DNA from 3 places in the Sporosarcina sp. FA15 genome. Region 3 is predicted to be linked to each of the others. Evidence: riboswitches for the same ligand, from Rfam matches in the RefSeq annotation. Region 3 holds a riboswitch; each other region holds the start of a gene.

Region 1 (7,259 bases), 1.0 Mb from region 3:
TGTACCTCCGAAACGTCGGAAATCCAACAATCCTTCTGGCGTACGGTTGAACATAACGCCCATCCGGTCCAATAGACTAATGATTCCTGGTGCTGCATCCGTCATTGCCTTAACTGGTGGTTGATTCGCAAGGAAGTCTCCGCCGTATACAGAGTCATCGAAATGAATGTCAGGTGAGTCGCCTTCCCCTTTTGTATTTACTGCACCATTAATGCCGCCTTGTGCACATACAGAGTGGGAACGTTTAACCGGAACAATGGAGAACAAGTCAACCGGCGTACCTTCTTCAGCGGCTTTGATAGTTGCCATCAGGCCGGCTAGTCCACCGCCGACGACAATCAATCTGCTTTTTGCCATTATTGTTTCACTCCTCAAATTATAGGTGATCTCGTAGTCATTTAGTTAAGTTGTTATTCAATTACGCCTCGGCGTAATTGCGTCCAAATTTGAATCAGCAGGGATTTCTGCTGATTCAAATTAAACAAATGCAAGTAGTGCTTGTATACCGATTACAGAAAGCACTAGGAATATTGCCATCGAGATATACGTAACGATGGTTTGTGAACGTGGAGATTGTGTAATTCCCCAGCTTACTAGGAATGACCAAACGCCGTTCGCCAAGTGGAATGTAGCTGCAAGGACACCTGCAATGTAGAACGCAAGCATGAATGGACTCGATAAGATGTCAGCCATCATATCGTAATCAACTTCATCTCCCAATGCTTTTTGAACTCTTGTTTGGAAGATGTGCCATGCGATGAACACGACTAGGAATACTCCCGTAATACGTTGTAGCATAAACATCCAGTTCCGGAAAGTCCCGTAACGCTTTACGTTATTTTTCGCTGTGAAAGCTATGTACACACCATAGAACGCATGGAACATAAGTGGGATGTAGATGATGAACCATTCAAGAAACAATACGAACGGTAAGTTACCCATGAAATTGGATGCAGTGTTGAATGCCTCTGGACCGCGTGTGGCAAAATGGTTAATCACTAAGTGTTGGGCAACAAAAAGCCCCACTGGAATGATTCCGAGCAGTGAATGAAGACGACGCAAATAAAAATCTGATTCTCTCGACAAGTCTTTTACCCTCCTTTATTAACTGAGTCCTTCAGTGCGCCTCTGTCATCATTTCGACATGAAGCGACCGTTGACGACGTACCTCTTCGTGGTACAATATTATGACATAACCATTGTACTCCTCAGTTTTGAAGAGGTCAAGACGATGTGGGCTTTTCGACACGCCCGAATTTAATATATTATTATTCTCTTGGATTCATTAACGCTATCATTTAACCGAAAGGGTTGCATATTCGATTGGAAAATACTACATATGATTCACCAACCCGTTTTGGCTATGAAATTTTACGAGATCACGTGTTGCCAAGTATCCTCGGGAAACATGAAGATGAAATCCTTTATTGGGCCGGAAAAGAAGTAGCTCGAAAATTCCCGATTTTTGGTATTGATGAACTTCCTGAGTTCTTTCAAGAAGCCGGATGGGGACCACTTCATCTTGAAAAGACGTTGAAAGACGAGGCTTTTTATTCTTTAAAAAATGATTTCGCTACAAATGCCCAAAACAGATCTTGCCAACTTGAAGCCGGTTTCATTGCACAACAGTACCAGAAATTTAGTGGACTGCTCACTGAGTGCTACGGAGAATTTAACGCAAAGGATGGTCTCATCCATTTCCAAGTCAAATGGGACTTAAAAACGAAAGTTGAGGCATGAAAAAGAAGATGCATCCTTTAAATCGGGCGCATCTTCTTTTTCATACAACTAATCTATATATGTTGAACTATTGATTCTATATGATCTCCAGCGAAGGCATCTCCATGCGCCGTGCGTTGTTCAGAGGTTTCTTTATGTCAACATATATAACTAAAAATAACCAGTAAATTACTGCTTATTTTCATGATGAAACACCCTATGTATAGTTACCGTTGGGTTGCACCTCTCGCAGTTTTCTCGTTAATCGCATGAGGGGTTTTTGGGAACGAATGAATAAGCACTTTCCAATCCATAATAGAGCAGCCAAAGATGGAATTTTGGCTGCTGAATCCATCTATATAGCATTCCCTTTTTGATTTTAAGGAAGTGTCACTTTCTATATGGAATTGCACTGTAACTTGTATAGTCTTAGCTAAAATTTGCAAGGAAGGCTTTATTAAAAGTGATAGAGTGCCCTTTGTCTTCAGGCACTTGCAATAAAATGGTTAACCAATAGACAAAAAAATTATTTCAGTCGTTGTCTAACCCGAATTGTTTATGAAGCGCCGCTACCGCTATTTCCATATCGGATTCTGGAATGACAACGGATACCTTGATTTCAGACGTACTAACCATTTTCACAGGAACTGAAGCACTACGGAGTATCTCAAACATTTGAGCAGCGACTCCTGGGTTGGATACCATTCCACTTCCAACGATTGAAACTTTCGCAAGACCCACTTCAAAGTCGGCTCTGTTGTAACCAAGAGCTTCTTTTTCCGTCTCCAAAACATTAATAGCTTCTGCAAAATCCTCTTTCTTAATGGAAAATGACACAGACGGCTGTACGCCTTCCATAATTGTCTGGACGATAATATCGACGTTAACATGGTGATCCGCAAGTGCAGTGAATATATTCGCAAGCGAGCTATTGTATGGAACGTCATACATAACTGTAATCCGAATGATATCTCTTTCAAAGGCGATGCCCCGAACAATTAAATTGTTTTCCAAATCAATTTCCTCCTTGATAATCGTTCCTTCACCTTCCATATGTGCAGGTCTGACCCGAAGCGGCATTTGATGGTTCTTGGCAAACTCAACCGCTCTTGGGTGAAGTACTCCTGCTCCTAAATTGGCGATTTCAAGCATTTCATCATATGATATTTCCTCAAGTTTCTTCGCTTGTCCAATTAATCTTGGATCTGTCGTAAATACCCCTTCAACATCTGTGTAAATATCACAGATAGCTGCATCTATTGCAATCGCAATCGCCACAGCACTTGTATCAGATCCCCCGCGACCAAGTGTTGTCAACTCACCTGAGCTGTCAGCACCTTGAAAGCCGGTAATCACTGCAACAGCACCCGATTCAAGCGTCGATACAACCTTATCTGCATGGACTTGCTCGATTCGCGCATTGCCGTGAACTGACTCTGTCGTTACACCCGCTTGCCACCCTGTATATGAGCGAGCCTCCAAACCTTGTGCCGCAATTGCCATCGCTAAAAGGGATGCTGTTACTTGCTCACCTGTCGCAAGTAGCATATCAAGTTCGCGGCGGCCCGCTTTCGGATTAACTTCCACGGCGAGCTTTAGAAGATCATCCGTTGTTTTCCCCATTGCAGAGACGATAACCGCAACTTGATTCCCCCGACTTACTTCACCTTGTACAAGCTTTGCAGCGCGTGCAATCCTCTCGGGGTTCGCAACTGATGTGCCACCAAATTTCATTACAATTCGTTCCATAATTATTCCCTCCAATTTCCCCCTGAACGCAAAAACGGCCCTCATAAGTATGAGAGCCGGTCCGATTGGAGCGCTCGCCGAAGAGCCGCCCCGTTCAGATAGCTCTCCAGGTATTTTTATACCTGACAGACTTCCATTTATTCAATGGAAATCCAGCAGGACAATCGTGACAGCCGATTGGTCCGCTTCGGCGAATACTCCTTTCAATCCCGTTCATCAGGCTGCCGCCTTCCGGAGATTTACTATTGGTATCCGCACCTCTATCTTCACTACATATGCAATTTTTTAGTGAAAAAACTCAGTGCGTTCACTCTATCACATTACTTCTCTTCTCGCAATGCCTCTTCACGGAAATACGTTTCCACTGATTCCGCAACCACCTTCGGCAAGCCCGCTTGTTGCAGCTCTTCAACGGATGCTTCACGAATCTTTTTCATAGATTCAAAGTGTTTAAGTAATAATGTTTTCCGTTTCGGTCCGACGCCTGGTAATCCATCGAGCGCTGATGTCAATGAATTAGTTTCGCGCCGTTGCCTGTGGAAAGTAATTGCAAACCTGTGCACCTCGTCTTGAATTCGCTGTAACAAGTAAAACGCTTCACTCGTTCTCTTTAGCGGGATCATTTCAATCGGATTGCCATAGAGAAGTTGCGCCGTCTGGTGTTTATCGTCCTTCGCAAGTCCAGCAATTGGAATCGACAAGTTCAACTCATCTTCAATGATTTCCCTGGCCGCTTCCATATGACCTTTACCACCATCTATAACGATTAGGTCAGGTAATGGCAAATCATCCTTTAGCACACGGATATAACGCCGCCTTACAACCTCACGCATCGCCGCGTAGTCATCGTGTGCAGCTGCAGTCTTCGTCTTATACTTTCGGTAGTCTTTACGGTTCGGTTTCCCATCAAGGAATGACACCATTGCAGAGACGGCATCTGAACCGTACATATGTGAATTATCAAATGCCTCAATACGGTACGGTATGGTGATATTCATCGCCTTGCCAAGTTCTTCACATGCGCCAATTGTACGAAGTTCTTGTCGTTCAATAAGTTGGAACTTTTCTTTCAATGATATCTCGGCATTCTTGATGGCTAGATGGACGAGATCTTTCTTTTTACCGCGCTGCGGAATGAAGACATTGACATCTAGAAGTTGACGGACGATTTCACTATCCATTCCCTGAGGCAACAAGATTTCTTTCGGGATTAAATGTTGGGACTTACCGTAAAATTGTCCGATGAACGTTAGCAGTTCTTCTTCCGGTTCTTGATAAACCGGGAATAGCGATACATCCCGTTCAATTAGCTTTCCCTGACGGACGAAAAAGACTTGAACACACATCCATCCATTGTCCACAGCAAATCCGAAGACATCACGATCAGTGAAATCACTCATCGTCATCGCCTGTTTTTCCATAATCGCTTCAATATTAACAATCTGATCGCGGTATTCTTTCGCGCGCTCAAACTCCAAATTCTCCGCAGCTGCAGCCATTTTTTCCGTCAATTCTTTTTTCACACTTTTATAGCCGCCATTCAAAAAGCGGGTAATATCATCAACCATTTCCTTGTACGTTTCCAATTCCACTTCATTGACACAAGGGGCGAGGCACTGGCCAAGATGGTAATACAAACAGACCCGATCAGGCATCGTATGACATTTTCGATAAGGATAGAGCCGGTCAAGCAACTTTTTCGTTTCACCGGCGGCAAAAGCATGAGGATACGGACCGAAGTATTTCCCTTTGTCTTTTTTCACTTGTCTCGTAATGATTAGTTTCGGATGACGCTCTGCCGTTAATTTTAAGTATGGATAGGTCTTATCATCTTTTAACATGATATTATATTTCGGATCATACTGTTTGATAAGGTTCAACTCGAGGACAAGCGCTTCCAGGTTGGTTGAAGTGACAATATATTCAAAGTCTATGATTTCTCCAACAAGTCGCTGTGTTTTAGCATCATGGCTACCCGTAAAATAACTACGAACCCGATTTTTCAACACTTTCGCTTTTCCCACATAAATGATTGTCCCTTGCCTATCTTTCATCAAATAACAGCCTGGCAACTCCGGTAATATGGCCAACTTTTCTGCGATTAACTCATTCATCTAATTCACCTACCAAAAAACCGGGTGCCAATGAAGGACCCGGTTATTCTATCAAATACATCTCGGCTATTTGCGACTGCCGCTTCGCTTTCATCGCAAAAAATATTTCGCCCAGATTTTGAACTTCTGCTAAATTAAGTTACTAATTAAGCGTGTTTTGCAATCAATTCAGCAAGTGCTTCTTTTGGTTTAAAGCCGACAACTTTGTCAACAATTTCTCCATCTTTGAAAAGAACCAAAGTAGGGATTGACATGATACCATATTTACCAGCTGTTTCTTGGTTGTCATCAACGTCAACTTTAACAATGTTCGCTTTACCTTCGATTTCGCCGTTTAATTCTTCAAGAACTGGAGCGATCATTTTACAAGGTCCACACCAAGGTGCCCAAAAGTCAACAAGGACAAGTCCTTCTTTAATATTTTCGTCAAAATTCTGATCAGTCGCGTGAATAATAGCCATAATAAATTTTCCTCCTCTTAATAGATAACCTATGTCTGTATTATAGCATGCAGCTATATGACGGGCTAAATATATGCTTAGTTATTGAAAGAAGCTCCCCACTATTGAGGGAGCTTCACTTTAAATTAGTTTGTCTTAATTTTTTTAATTTCTTCAATCATCATCGGAATAACCTCGAAAAGGTCACCAACAATTCCATAGTCTGCTACTTTGAAAATATTCGCTTCTGAATCTTTATTGATTGCCACGATTACTTTCGAGTTAGACATTCCTGCCATATGTTGGATTGCCCCCGAAATACCTGCAGCAATGTACAAGTCCGGTGTAACAACTTTACCAGTTTGCCCGATTTGTAGAGAATAGTCACAGTAATCCGCGTCACACGCTCCACGAGATGCACCGATTGCTCCACCTAAAAGTGTCGCAAGTTCTTGCAATGGTTCGAAGCCTTCCGCACTTTTCACGCCACGGCCCCCTGCAACAACAACTTTCGCTTCTGAAAGATCGACACCCTCTGTCGATTTACGAATAACTTCTGAAATGATTGTACGAAGATTGGTAACATCAACAGATAGTGCAGCTACGTCGCCTGTTCTGCCTGCGTCGTGCTCTAAAGGCGCAATGTTATTCGGACGTACTGTGATGAATAGAAGTCCGTCTTTGTTCTTCACTTTTTCAAATGCTTTACCAGAGAAGATTGGACGGATGAATACCGCAGCATCGCCCTCGCCTTCAATAGTAGTTACATCAGAGATTAAACCTGATGCTAGTTTACTAGCAATCTTAGGTGACAAATCTTTCCCTAAAGCTGTGTGACCGAACACAATAGCTTCCGGTTTCTCTTGTTCGTAAACCGCCATAAACGCTTGGCTGAATGCGTCAGAAGTATATAGTTTCAAATGTGGATGTTCCACAGTAACGACACGGTCTGCTCCGTAATGAATCATTTCTTCTGCAAGTGACTGAACAGCATCCCCGAGCAATACCCCGACAACCTCTCCGCCTCCCGAAATCTTTTTAGCAGCTGCAATCGCTTCGAATGAAACGTTACGCAAAGCTCCTTCTCGTGCTTCCCCAAGTACTACTACTTTTTTAGACATTTATAGTCCCTCCATTACAATTAAAAGTCTGATTAGATTACTTTAGCTTCATTTTTAAGCAGATTTACAAGTTCATTCACTTGATCAGAAATTTCGCCTTCAAGAATACGTCCAGC
Region 2 (7,259 bases), 340 kb from region 3:
TGCTAAAGCTTTTTGGGACGAAAGAATAGCGGGGCTTATTATCTGGAGAAAAAGCCGCCAAAGATGCAATTTTGGCGGCTGAAACTTTCTATATAGTTTTTTCTTTTTTTAGTAAAGAAGTGTCACTTTCTATAAGGTATCACATGATTACATGCATACTCTTTGCTAAAAGTAAGCAAGGAGCACATTGTACAATGTGCAAGAGTGCCCGAAATTGCATCTTCGGGCACTTACAATCACTATAGAAAGTCAACTATTCGTTTCATTCAAACATAACTGCACTTTTCACTCGAACATTGTAGGAACGCGACAGGCAACTATTCACAACAAGATTACTGAAAAAAGTGTAACTAGAAGTGACGGAGTCACTTCTAGTTACACTAGGCCCCCCTCAGTAAATCTTTCATGAATAATTCACCGAAAGCGAACCGAAAATGATCCAGTGAAAATGGATTTTCCCAAGCCCTACTCACCAATATTTCATGCTAATAAATGGTTAATCAACAGAAGTGATATTTGGCACTACTTATTTAGAATTAACTAGGTGGTATACTTCATCAAATCTGTTGTCTAAATATGTTAATATAGATAGTACCGATTCATTTGAAAGGAGGCAGAGGAATGATCCAAATCGGATTAACCGGTTGGGGTGACCATCCGGACGTATATAACTCTTCCTCTTCGAAGAAAGAAAAATTACTTGATTATAGTGCACACTTTCCAATCGTCGAACTGGATGCTACTTTTTATGCCATTCAGCCGGAGCGTAATATTCGCAAATGGATTAAAGAAACGCCAGATAACTTCCGATTCATTGTCAAGGCATACCAGGGTATGACTGGGCATCATCGGGGTGAACTCCCGTATGCATCTATGGATGAAATGTACAATCTTTTCCGGCTATCGGTTACACCACTTCAAGAAGCAGGCAAACTCGCGATGATTCTTGTCCAATTCCCTCCATGGTTTGACTGTACAAAAGAGAATGTTGAGGAAATTCGCTTCGTTTGCGCTAAATTGCATGGATTCGATATCGCCGTTGAATTTAGGCATCAGTCATGGTATTCACCCAAATTTCAACTAGAAACTCTGTCTTTTTTGAAGAAACTGAACGTAATTCACTCGGTGTGCGATGAACCGCAAGCAGGGCAGGGGAGTATTCCGCTAATAGCAAATACCACTCGTCCGGATAAGGTTCTTGTTAGATTGCACGGCCGTAATGTAGCAGGGTGGCGCAACACTACGGGTGATGATAAAGCATGGCGTAAAGTTAGATATCTGTATAACTACAATGACACTGAGCTGAAGGAGATTCAATCAGCTGTTCAAAAATTAAAACAAGAAACGAATGAGGTTTTCGTCATTTTTAACAATAATTCCGGCGGACATGCAGCACAAAACGCGAAACATTTTCAAAAAATGCTCAATATCAACTACGAAAGTCTGACGCCGAAGCAGCTTGACTTTTTTGAAGGAGAATTTTGATGGAATTTATTTTATTGGCCGTTATCGGTCTAGCATCTGGAATTGTTGGGGCACTTGTCGGATTAGGTGGTGGTATCATTCTGGTGCCAGCAACACTTTACGTTGGCATTAACCTTGGCTTAATCGATGGAATTACACCGCAAACCGTCGTTGGGCTATCTGTTATTATGATGATCTTTACGGGCTTGGCGTCGACAATTTCCTATATGAAGACAAAAACAATTGATTTCAAAAGTGGGTTCATCTTTTTCTTAGGAAGTGTTCCCGGGACACTTATCGGTGCATTTGTGAATAAAGGACTTGACCTGCCATCATTCAATCTCTATTTTGGTATTTTACTTATTCTATTATCGACGCTTCTTCTGGTACGTAAATATTTGAAACCGGTCAGCTGGTTTGTCAATCACGGCAAAAAAAGAACTTTCACGGATAATACAGATCAGACTTTTATTTATGGGTACCCTGTTTGGTTTGCATTATTGCTGACATTTGGCGTCGGATTTGCATCGGGTCTTTTCGGCATCGGAGGAGGTTCAATCCTCGTACCAGCGATGATTCTACTCTTCTTATTCCCACCGCATGTCGCAGTCGGTACATCTATGTTCATGGTGTTTTTATCAGCTCTCGTCAATTCAATCACGCATATTTCTCTTGGCAATGTACCGTGGCTTTATACGATTCCAGTCATTCCAGCAGCTTATATCGGGGCTAAAATAGGTGCTCGGTTAAATCAAAAGATGAAATCGGAAACGCTTGTTGTTGCACTGCGAATTATCCTGCTCTTACTAGGAATCAGATCGATTATTGACGGACTTATGGGGTGACATATGAATCACAAGGTTGAAACAATTCATTTCTATCATACAAATGATATCCACAGTCATTTTGAAAGCTGGCCGCAAATTAGTAGGCTTCTTTGTGACAAAAAGCGCGAGCATTTAATAGAAGGAGATGCTTGTTATCATTTTGACATCGGAGATCACGTTGATCGTTCTCATCCATTTACGGAAGGGACGAAAGGTCAAGGAAACATCCGATTGTTGAATGAAGCAGGCTATGATGCGGTAACAATCGGCAACAACGAAGGAATTACCATGTCGAAAGAGGCTTTATCTACTCTTTATAAGGATGCCAAGTTCCATGTCATTCTAAGTAATTTATACGAAGAAGATGGTAGTCGTCCAAAATGGTTGTTACCTTATAGAATCTACGTTACTGAGCAAGGGACAAGAATTGGTGTTATAGGAGCTACTGCAGAATATAAAGCCTTCTATTTGAAGCTCGGCTGGCAAGTGACGGCGCCTCGCCAAAATTTAAAGCTTGTTGCTGAAAGCATTGCTGCTGAGACGGATGTAATTGTTTGTCTATCACATATGGGAATCCATGAAGATGAAAAGCTTGCAGAAGAATGTTCAGAAATCGATGTCATTTTAGGCGCGCATACGCATCATCTATTTCATGACGGCAAATTGATTGGTAATACACTTTTGGCTGCAACAGGTAAATACGGTGAGTATGTTGGTCATGTAACTGTGAAATTTAACACGGATGCTAAAGAACTTTTACAAATGGATGCGGCACTTGTCAGGACAGATTCGATTGAAAGCAATGAAAAAGATATTGAAAAAGTAAATGATCTAATCAAAATAGGAAAGCAGGCAATGGAGGAACAAGTTTTTTATAATCCTTCTCACTTATCTCAAAATCTATTTGATGTTAGTTCGCTGTCCTCTTTCTTTGGTAGAGCGCTCATTGCGTATTCTCAAGCGGATTGTGCCATGTTTAACGCAGGAATATTTCTAGGTAGTCTCGAAAAGGGGTGGGTGACAAAAGAGGATTTACATTCACTTCTACCTCATCCAATCAATTTATGTCTCATTACACTCGATGGATCAGAATTGAAAGAAGTCTATGAGCTGTCATTAACGAAAGAGTGGCCGCAAATTGAAATCAAAGGACTTGGTTTCCGTGGCTCGTTAATGGGTGCGATGATTCATGAAAGACTTTATAAAAATAGAAATGATCAGCTTTTTGCGGGCAATCGGGAGGTTGTATCAGGTCAAAAATATACACTTGCAACACTGGATATGTTTACTTTCGGTTTTTTCTTTCCATCGCTTAAACATGCAGAAATAGAGTACTATATGCCTGAATTAATCAGGGATGTGCTTGGTTGGTACGGAACCACACTAATTAAAGAATGAACGACTACCTTCCTGCATAACGTATAGTAGGAGGAGTCGTCTTGAGATTTCACGGCCAAGTTACTAGAAAATCCAGGAAGAAAAAACGCAAATTGTTACCCCTTCTTATTCCTGCAATTCTTATCGCAATTGCCCTTTTTATTTACATTATTAATGCAAGGCTTGCCCCAATTTATATTCAATATGCAGAGGTACAGACAGAAAAAATCGCGGCCCATGTTATCAATAAAGCCATCAATTCCAGGACTGCCAATGTACTTGATGTCAATGATATCATTGTAAACGTCCCGAACGATTCTAAAGGGATGGTGAAATTCAACACTGAAATCATCAACAGAGTATTAGCGGAGACACATGGTCTTGTCGAGTCCCATCTTCAACAGGCTGAAGCGGGCAATCTAGCTTTATTACCAACAGATGAGATAGAATTTGATTCGCAAGCAATGAAACGTGAAGAGGGAATTGTCTTTTTTGTCCCTCTTGCTCAAGCGGCAAATATTCCACTACTAGGGAACTTAGGGCCTAAAATACCGATTCGTTTTCATGTCATTGGTCAAGTACAAGCGACTATAGATACAAAAATTAGTGAATTTGGTATTAACAATGCCGTTGTTGAAGTGAATATATTATTAACAGTAAATGTCCAAATCATTGTCCCACTTGCAACAAAGCAAAGTGTAGTGACACAGAAGATTCCGGTAGCTATGGGACTAATTCAATCAACAGTACCTCAAATCTATACGACTGGTGGTGGGGATCCGCCATCGGTCGAAGTTCCAGCCCCTCCCGCGATAGAGGAATGAAAAGGGACTTGAAAATGGTGTGGATAACTGATAGGCTAGTAGAGGATTGAAATATCGATTGGGTAGAGGCTGCATTGCTTATTAGTCACACACGCGAGATTGACACCGATGACCGTGTGTAAAAGGAAGCTTTGCCGAAGTTTGGTAAGATCGTCGGGATCTATCAGGCTGGGGTTATTCCGAATAGGGATAACACTGTCATACATTTTTGAACATGTATGATGAGCTACAAGTCGTGAGTTAGATAAGCAGTATTAGTTATCCAACAAACGAAACGTAGATAAAGCCGGCTCCTGATGCACTCTGCTGAGTGTAATTAGTAGCCGTTTTTTTATTCCCCCTATACAGGGCCTCAACCCGACTAAATGGAGGAATAGTAGATGATAGGAACATGGGTATCAATTTTACCACCACTAATCGCAATTATTATGGTGTTTGCAACTAAACGGGTGCTGTTGTCGCTCGGAGCAGGAATAGTCTCAGGTGCTCTGCTGGCGGCGTCGTTCGGACCTGTTGAATCATTAAAAAATTTATTGGAGTCAGTTAAGGCTACATTTTGGGATGGTGGACTGAATACAGGGAACATTTACATTATCCTTTTCATCCTTCTATTAGGGGTTATCACTGCATTTGTTAGTTTATCCGGTGGAAGCAGGGCATTTGCAGAATGGGCAGTGCGGCACATCAAAACAAAACGTGGTGCAAAACTGCTCACAGTATTTCTCGGTATAGCTATTTTTGTGGATGACTATTTCAATGCATTGGCAGTTGGCCAAATTGCTCGTCCGATTACAGATCAGCATCGAGTTTCAAGAGCAAAACTAGCTTATTTCATCGATTCAACCTCAGCACCGATTTGTGTCATTTCACCAATTTCAAGTTGGGGTGCCTTTTTAATAGGCCAACTTGCACTTATATTTGGTGGTGCTGCAGCGATTAGCTATTCACCACTATCTGCCTTCATTATGATGGCGCCTATGAATTTTTACGTTATTGCAACACTTGCAATGGTGTTTTTCCTTGCGTGGACCAATTTCGATCTATTCGAAATGAAGAAACATGAACAACTTGCTACAGAAACAGGTCAATTATTTGATCCTGCTAAAACAATTCCAGGTCAGTTAAAAGAAGACTTCCCAGTACACGCACATGGCCGCGTTCGGGATTTAGTCGCACCAATCGTCACACTTGTTGCAGTGACATTTGCGGTTATGATTTGGACAGGTTATTTAGCCGGCGGATCAATGAGCCTTTTGTCAATTTTTGAAAATACGGATGTCTCTCTTGCATTACTGTCGGGTGGAATTATCGCCACGCTAATAGCGGTAGTATTATATATGCAACAGATGAAAAATAATGAAACGGCAAGCTATTCTCTTATTGGCAGTGCCTTTATAAATGGATTGAAAGCAATGATGCCACCTGTGCTGATTCTTATTTTTGCATGGTCATTATCATTCCTGATAGGAAAATTGGAAACAGGCTTATATTTATCAGAGCTTGTGTTGAAATCGAATATATCGGTTTCATTCCTGCCGGTCATCATGTTTATCCTTGCTTGTATTATGGCCTTTTCGACAGGTAGCTCATGGGGGTCATTTGGTATTCTTATGCCGATTGCAGGAACCATAATGATTGACGCGGCACCGGAAATGTTACTGCCAGCACTTGCAGCAGTACTTGCGGGAGCAGTTTTCGGCGATCATGCTTCACCGATTTCTGACACAACGATTCTATCTTCTACAGGTGCAGGCTGTAACCATATAGATCACGTTGCGACACAGTTTCCTTATGCATTAATCTGTGCATTGGTGGCCACAATGGGCTATATCATCTTAGGTATCACAGGCTCCATATGGATAGGTCTAGTTGGTGTTATTGTTATTCTTGTAGTATTGTTTTCTGTTTGGACGATGAAAGCTAAAAAAGAGGCAACACAGCTGTCTTTATAATAGTAAATGATTGGAAGCGGTGAACTTTTTACCGCTTCTTTATTATGTTTAAAATAGTTTTCTAACAAAAAAATGTTTTGACAATAGTCAGATAGGTATATATACTAGGCGTTAAGACTAAAGTAATCAGAAAATGGTGAACTTCCATTCAATGATTAGTTAAAAGTATTAGGAAAGGATGATATTGTATAACTGATCTTTCTATTAACTGTTAGACTTATTCGAAGAAATTAAACTTCGAAAGATGAGAACTGAAAACTCTCTATAGACCGAATAGAAAGTTTGTTTTACAATAAGCATGTAAGCGGAAACAAAATGATATCTTTCGGAATGCTAAATCGTTTGTCGTACTAGTTCGATTTAAATTGTCGGAAGTATCAATCAAAAGGGGGATTTTATATGAAATTGAAAAAGTTTGCAAGTGTATTTGCCGCTTCCGCTCTAGCAGTCGGATTGTTGGCAGGGTGTGGTGCAGGGGACAAAGCTGAGGAAGAAAGCACAGGTGGATCTAAGGGCGGCGATACGATTAAAATCGGAGTCAACCTTGAATTATCAGGTGCTGTTGCCTCTTACGGTACTTCCGAACTATCGGGAATTGAACTTGCAGTTGAAGAAATTAACGCTGCAGGCGGTATTGATGGCAAGGAAATTGAACTTGTCAAAGTCGATAATAAGTCTGAGCCTGCCGAAGCAACGAGTGCAGCGCTTAAATTGATCACTCAGGATAAAGTAATTGCAATCATCGGAGCAGCTACAAGTGGTGCTACTGTTGCACAGGCTGAAATCGCTAATGGCAACAAAACTCCACTTATCAG
Region 3 (7,259 bases):
ACACCAAGACCAATCATAAAACTACTTGTTAACAGTAAAATCGTTTCAAAGAGCACTGGAGTGAGTTCAAAAATCTCAGCTCCGGACGGTCCGTTGCCCGTACGATGCTCTAAAATGAAGTAGGTTGCGAAAAGTGTTGCAAACAGCATTACTTCGGCTCCAAGGAAAATCCAGAAACCTAAAATGTTCAATTTATTTTGTTCTGTACCATATTCAAGTGGAAGCGAGTTATCTGTTTTCATCAGCCCGCACCTCGCAATCTTTTTCAGTGTCTTCTACTTCTTGAACGGAAATGTAATGCCCGTGGTCTTTCTCGAATGAACGGTAAGCCAAACACGCAAAGATTCCAATTGTCGCAAGAATTGCAGGAAGCCACATGTTGAATATGAGCGAGAAGCCCCATACGAAGAAAATACAACTCATGATGAACGGCATACCGCTGTTATTCGGCATATGAATCTTTTCAATTTCATCTTTGAATAATGGTTGTCCTTTTTTCTTATGATCCCAGAACGCTTCAATTGAATTAACTTGAGGTGTCTTCGCAAAGTTATACGATGGCACCGGACTGTGAGTGGCCCATTCCAACGTACGTGCATCCCACGGATCTGAACTGATATTTCTTGATGCATAGCGAATGCTGTGATAGATGTTATAGACAATTAAAGCAAAGCCTATCGCCAGTACAATTGCTCCAGCAAAGGACAGTAAATTAAGCGCTCCATACCCCGATGCTTCAGAGTACGTGTACATCCGACGTGCTTGTCCATCCAATCCAGTGAAGAACATTGGGAAGAATGTTACGTTAAAGCCAATCGCGATAAACCAAAATGCCCATTTCCCAATTCTTTCACTTAACATGAAGCCAAACATTTTCGGCCACCAATACGTGAGACCAGCTATCATCGCGAAGACAACACCAGGAATAATTGTGTAGTGGAAATGCGCAACCAAGAACATCGTATTATGGTATTGATAGTCGGCACTGGCCATACCAAGCATTACCCCGGTCACTCCACCGATTGTAAAAATCGGAATGAATCCTATTGTATAAAGCATCGGAACAGTAAATTCAATTTTCCCTTTACGCATCGTAAGCAGCCAGTTAAATATCTTAATCCCGGTCGGAACGGCAATCGCCATTGTCGTGATTGAGAAAATACTGTTTGTCAGTGGACCTTGTCCCATTGTAAAGAAATGATGAGTCCAAACCAAGAATGAGAAAAACGAAATGATTACGATCGATGCAACCATTGATTTATACCCATAAAGGTTACGACGGGAAAAAGTAGAAATGATCTCACTATAAATACCGAATGCCGGCAAAATCAGAATGTAAACTTCCGGATGTCCCCAAATCCAGAACAGGTTCGCCCAGAGCATATCCATCCCGCCATTTGTCATCGTAAAGATATTTGTGCCGAATAGCCGATCCATCGTTCCCAATAGAAGCGCAATTGTCAGTACAGGAAATGCGAAAACGACAATTGCATTCGTGATTAAAGCAGTCCATGTGAACATTGGCATTTTCATCAATTTCATTCCAGGTACTCTCATTTTGAGTATCGTAGTCGTGAAGTTAATGCCTGATATTAATGTACCAATACCGGCAATCTGAATCGCCAGCATGTAATAATTGGTTCCTACAGATTGACTGAAGTCATTCCCTGCAAGTGGGAAATACGAAGTCCAGCCGGCATCAGGAGAGCCACCAACTACGAATGAAATATTGAATAACATCGCCCCCATAAAGAACAACCAGAAACTAAGTGCATTCAAACGAGGGAATGCTACATCGCGCGCTCCAATTTGCAATGGAACAACGAAGTTCATTAATGCATAGATAAATGGCATAGCCATGAAAATGATCATAACAACTCCATGTGTGGTGAAAACTTCATTGTAATGCTGAGCATCTAGCAGCTTGTTGTCAGGTACAGCAGTTTGTGCCCGCATCATAATTGCGTCTACTCCACCACGGAATAGCATTATCAAAGCAGCAATTAGGTACATAATACCGATTTTCTTATGGTCTACGGTTGTCAGCCATTCACGCCATAAATAACCCCATTTTTTAAAATATGTTAATCCGAAGAGAATCGCAATCATGGTTAGGCCAATGGCAACCATTGATGCGTAAATCGCAGGACTTGGATGTGGAATCGCAAAACGATCAAAGTACTCCATACTTCTATGACTCCTCTCAAAAATTAGACTCTATATGCAAAGTGATTTGTTTGGAAATTTTAATGTTGATGTTCCGTATGTCCCATGTCTGATCCACCATCAACATCGGCAGATTCGTCTTTTTTTGCTTTATCATCGGAATTACTTGATCCATGTTGATGTCCCCCATGCTCCCCTTCTGGAGCCGGTGAGAATTCCAAGTGAGTTTTATTAAACGTTAATTGGCCAAGATGACCCGGTTCTAATAACTCTTCAAATCTCTCCTCAGTAAGAGTATCCGCAGTCGCTTTCACTTCTTCTACCCATTTATCGAATTCCGATTCAGGCATCGCTTCCACATGGAATATATTCTCAGCGAACCCTTTACCGCTAAAGTTTGCATTTCTCCCCATGTATTCTCCCGGAACGCTAGCTGCCAAATGTAACGTGGTCACCATGTCCGACATTGCATATTTTTGTCCGCCAAGTTGTGGAATCCAAAAACTCGTGATGGGTCCGTATGAGTAAAGTCTAAATTCCAACGGTCGATCTGTTGGGATATACAAATAGTTAACAGTTTCGATATTTTCTTCCGGATAACTGAAATGCCATTTCCAGTCAGAGGAAGATGCATAAACAACCAATGGCTTTTGACCTTCATAACCCTTTGGTGTCGCCTCAACTTCATAAGTGGATTTGACAGTGATGATTGAAAGGAAAATGATAATCAGAACCGGAATACCAACAATAATCGCTTCAACCACCGGATTACCTTCGATATGTGGGGGCTCATAATCTGCACTCTGTTTCGACGCACGATATTTTATTACGATGTATGCCAACATACCGAAAACCACGACCACAACCAACGCCATGGTAGCAATCGAAATCCAAATAACATTAGAAATCGTTTCAGCTTGCGGCCCTTTTGGATCCATAACCATTACTGGTTCACAGCCAGCTAACACTGCGATAATACTGATAACCAAACCTAAAAAAGTCCATTTCATTCTCATGAAGGTACCCCTTTCTTTTACTCTATAAGCTTTAGTAGCATAATAAAAAACATATTAGTCGGTTACTCTCACAACATATTTTCATCTTATTATAATGAAATACTAAAAACAATTACCTAAAGTGAACTTCATCAAAACTTCATCAATTCTTCACCGAAAGGCTAGTAATTACGTCACAAAACGTTCAACAAGTTCACTTTTCGTTTATATAAAAATAATGAATACCTTATTATTATTAAATGTGTTATAGTCTGATTACTGAAAAAATATGTTATTCACCCCTTATTAATTCAGGCTTTTCTCACCTTACAAATCCTGAAAGAAATAATTTAATTAAAACCCGTATTGGAATCAATTACATTCGTATTCAATTACTCGTTACCACACAAAAAACACTTCTTTCTAGAATGCATTTTCGTTTCACATTATTAATAACATGCCAAACATCAAATCAATTAATAATAATTTGAGTACCGAGAGGATTAAGTGATTTGTTATTGAGTCGAATACTGGACACAAAAAAGGTACTAGGTTAAAAACAATTGGGAATTGTTTTTAACCTAGTACCTATTGCAATACATGAATCTTATAATAAAACGCCCCCAAAGATACACTCAGGAGGCAAGAGAGTATCAGCTTTTGAACATAAAAACACGTCCACATTTTCTCTAAATGTGGACGTGTTTATTAAAGTGACATTGAATACCCATGCCTCGCCAAATACTCTTCCTTCTCTTTATAATCCGGCATAATACTTCCGACACGTCTCCAAAATGAGCGATCATGATTCATATGAAGTATATGACAAAGTTCATGGATTATCACATAATCGATGACTTCAACCGGAGCCATAGCTAGACGATAATTAAAAGTTAGCTTTTTATCCGAACTACAACTACCCCACTTGGCTCTAGACTCTACTATTTCGATGATTTTAGGCTTTACTTTTAGTTGTTTTTGATATATTTTTATCCGTTCTTCTATAATCGTCCTACAGCTGGCGATATAGAACTTCTTGAGATTTCTTTTAAGTACCTCTTCATTTAACTCACTACTATCTATTAACTCATGAAGAAAACGGTCTTTCCCAAGGTATAAAAACTTCCCTTGAGCGTGATACTCTCTTGCCTTAGGGGCTTCTCGAGCTACTTCAATTTCATGTATTTTCTCTAGTATCCTTTTCCCTTTGCTCTCAATGGCACTGACAATCATTTCTTTACTTGTGTCATTTGGAGCTTTAACAGTTATGAAACCAAACGAATCTATCTGAATGGCTAGCTTCTTCCTATTTCCATACTGAACATTAAATTCTATAATTTCATTTTCAATTTCAACCTTCATAACAAGCATCACCTTTATACATTTATTCTCAACCCTTGTTTATTAACTGATCCACTATTGTCTTTCTATTCTTAGCCACAATCCATCGATTCACTTCCTGATACATTCATCTTAGTGTGTATTAACCATTCTGGCAACAAACGCTCCGTAGAGTAATACAGGCGCTACATGTACAACTGCTTTTTGGGACGAAAGAATAGTGGGACTTCTTATCTGAATATAATCCGCCAAAGATATAATTTTGGCGGCTGAAACTTTCTTTATGATTTTCTCTATTTTAATAGTAAAGAAGTGTCACTTTCTATTAGGCATCACATGATTAGATGCATAGTCTTTCTTAAAAGTAAGCAAGAAGCACATTATACAACGTGCAAGAGTGCCGGAAATAGTCCAGTGAAAATGAAGGTCATCAAGCCCTTCTCACTAGTACTTTATTCAAATAAATGGGTCATCAACAGACGAAATAACATTTAAAAGAATATCAAGTCCCCATTAAATTCAGAACCTTTCTAGAACTCGGCACCTTTCCCTTGCAATTGCGTTAGAATAGAGGTAAGGTTTGTCTAATTAGAAATTCACTTATTTCAAAAATTTTGAAGTAAGGATAGAGGCGCAAAGACCATCAGTACACACGTGGAGGATGATGAGATCCTGTGACATTTGTGGAAAGGGGAATTTGCCGAAGTGGAGAGAATCTCATTTTCTTGAAGCTGGTTCTGTGTTGAATAAACACAGAATTGTCATATAGGAAACTATATGGAGGGCTATCTTATGCAAAGAAATAATTTATTATTTCTACTGCAACAACGAGCCCTTGTTGTTGCTTTTTTGCGTTCATTCACTAACTGCCCTTCTTCCTCTATTTTTTTAAAATAAATTATAGGATGTGGAGAAATAATGAATTTCGGACAAGTATTAACTGCTATGGTGACTCCTTTTGATGAAAATGGTGAAATTGATTTTCAAGCTACAAAAAACTTAATTAATTATTTAATTGCTAATGGAACAGATGGCTTAGTGGTATCTGGTACAACAGGAGAGTCTCCGACGTTAACAGAAGAAGAAAAGGTCAAATTATTCAAGTTTACAGTGGACGTTGTGAATGGCAGAGTTCCGGTGATTGCTGGTACAGGCTCGAACAACACAAAAGGATCAATTGAACTAACAATACTTGCAGAAGATGTAGGTGTCGATGGTATTATGCTCGTTGCGCCATACTATAACAACCCATCTCAAGAAGGATTATATCAACACTTTAAGACAATTTCGGAGGTCACATCTTTACCGATTATACTTTATAATGTTCCCGGACGCAGTGTTGTCAACATATCTGCTGAAACAGTCATTCGCCTTTCAAAAATACCTAATATCGTTTCTATTAAAGAGGCAAGCGGTGATTTAGATGCGATGGTCGAAATTATTACTCATACACCTGAAGATTTTTCATTGTATAGCGGTGATGATGGTTTAACAATTCCAGTGTTATCAATTGGTGGAACAGGTGTTATTTCTGTAGCATCCCATGTTATAGGAAATGAAATGCAAACGATGGTTGAACATTTCAAAAGCGGCAATATTCAAGAGGCCGCTAAGGATCATCGTAGACTACTACCTATAATGAAAGCACTTTTTGCTGCTCCAAATCCATCACCTGTAAAAGCAGCTTTGAATTTAAAAGGAATCCCTGTCGGTGGTGTCCGCTTACCTATGATTCCTTTAAACGATGAACAACTAAGTTCACTACAACAAGCACTAAATATCCATGAAAAAGTAATTTTTTAATAAACCATTGTGACAGGTACCAGGTTCTAAAACAATTCACAAATCAATAAGAACCTGGCACCCCTCACTCTATCTCATCGTCTATAAGCTTAGTGGGTGCAAAATTTAGACCCTCAGCGAGCCACGGAACCCCCTGGCAGCATAGTAGGATTCTGCTCCATTGTGATACACAAAGACAGTGTCGTAGCGCCAATCACAAAAGATAGCCCCTCCGAGTTTTCTAATATTGGCAGGTGTTTGCACCCAACTCGATGTTTTCATATCGAACTTTCCAAGTTCCTGCAACTCCCGGTATTGTTCTTCCGTTAAAAGCTCAATGCCCATGTCGGAAGCCATATCAAGAGCATTATTTTCTGGTTTATGCTTTTTTCTTGACTCCAACGCTTCTAGGTCGTAACAAACACTTCTACGGCCTTTAGGGCTTTCTATTGAACAGTCATAAAAAATATATTCGCCCGACTTTTTATCATGACCAACAACATCCGGTTCACCACCGGTTATTTCCAACTCATTAAGCGACCATAGTTTTTCAGTATTCGCTTCCAACTTCGCTTGGACTTTACTCCATTCAAGTTCTTTATGGCGATTCATGTTTTTCTCAAAACGAGCTTTCAATATTTCGAGTAATTCTTCACGTTGTTCTAGTGACAACTCCTTGTTTCTCTTTGTCATACTAGTTTCCTCCCCTATTTTTTTATTATGTATAGAATACTCTTAATTTTTATTACGAGCTACCTTAAATAAAAACGGAGGAGAAAATTTTTCATTTTTCTCCTCCGTTTTTATTTTATGAATTGAAATCATATATTTGACCTTTAATCAAATATGCTGCGCTTTCAGCGATATTTGTGATATGGTCTGCTGTTCTTTCAAGATAACGATTTACAAATAATAATTGGACAAGCTGATTTGTTTCTTCTGGATGTTCACTTAGATACGTAGTCAGTTTTTTAT

What was found. A riboswitch is a leader RNA that binds a small molecule or an ion and turns the genes downstream of it on or off. The one in region 3 is predicted to bind lysine.
Region 1: another riboswitch for lysine. It lies ahead of ACP8HG_RS02975 (aspartate kinase); the one in region 3 lies ahead of dapA (4-hydroxy-tetrahydrodipicolinate synthase).
Region 2: another riboswitch for lysine. It lies ahead of ACP8HG_RS21880 (Na+/H+ antiporter NhaC family protein); the one in region 3 lies ahead of dapA (4-hydroxy-tetrahydrodipicolinate synthase).

What each region holds. Positions count from the first base shown of each region.
Region 1 covers NZ_CP188818.1:610,638-617,896, reverse strand. Annotated here, with positions in the region: gene sdhA (succinate dehydrogenase flavoprotein subunit) at 1-357, opposite strand, end outside; gene ACP8HG_RS02985 (succinate dehydrogenase cytochrome b558 subunit) at 478-1,086, opposite strand; gene ACP8HG_RS02980 (YslB family protein) at 1,324-1,740, shown strand; gene ACP8HG_RS02975 (aspartate kinase) at 2,251-3,468, opposite strand; lysine riboswitch at 3,560-3,739, opposite strand; gene uvrC (excinuclease ABC subunit UvrC) at 3,789-5,582, opposite strand; gene trxA (thioredoxin) at 5,729-6,043, opposite strand; gene ACP8HG_RS02960 (electron transfer flavoprotein subunit alpha/FixB family protein) at 6,169-7,143, opposite strand; gene ACP8HG_RS02955 (electron transfer flavoprotein subunit beta/FixA family protein) at 7,176-7,259, opposite strand, start outside.
Region 2 covers NZ_CP188818.1:4,566,800-4,574,058, forward strand. Annotated here, with positions in the region: gene ACP8HG_RS21860 (DUF72 domain-containing protein) at 622-1,485, shown strand; gene ACP8HG_RS21865 (sulfite exporter TauE/SafE family protein) at 1,485-2,309, shown strand; gene ACP8HG_RS21870 (bifunctional metallophosphatase/5'-nucleotidase) at 2,313-3,689, shown strand; gene yunB (sporulation protein YunB) at 3,731-4,492, shown strand; lysine riboswitch at 4,548-4,729, shown strand; gene ACP8HG_RS21880 (Na+/H+ antiporter NhaC family protein) at 4,873-6,444, shown strand; gene ACP8HG_RS21885 (ABC transporter substrate-binding protein) at 6,844-7,259, shown strand, end outside.
Region 3 covers NZ_CP188818.1:4,231,422-4,238,680, reverse strand. Annotated here, with positions in the region: gene qoxC (cytochrome aa3 quinol oxidase subunit III) at 1-242, opposite strand, end outside; gene qoxB (cytochrome aa3 quinol oxidase subunit I) at 229-2,187, opposite strand; gene qoxA (cytochrome aa3 quinol oxidase subunit II) at 2,247-3,182, opposite strand; gene ACP8HG_RS20110 (M48 family metallopeptidase) at 3,870-4,523, opposite strand; lysine riboswitch at 5,121-5,298, shown strand; gene dapA (4-hydroxy-tetrahydrodipicolinate synthase) at 5,421-6,305, shown strand; gene ACP8HG_RS20100 (DUF4256 domain-containing protein) at 6,411-6,977, opposite strand; gene phoU (phosphate signaling complex protein PhoU) at 7,093-7,259, opposite strand, start outside.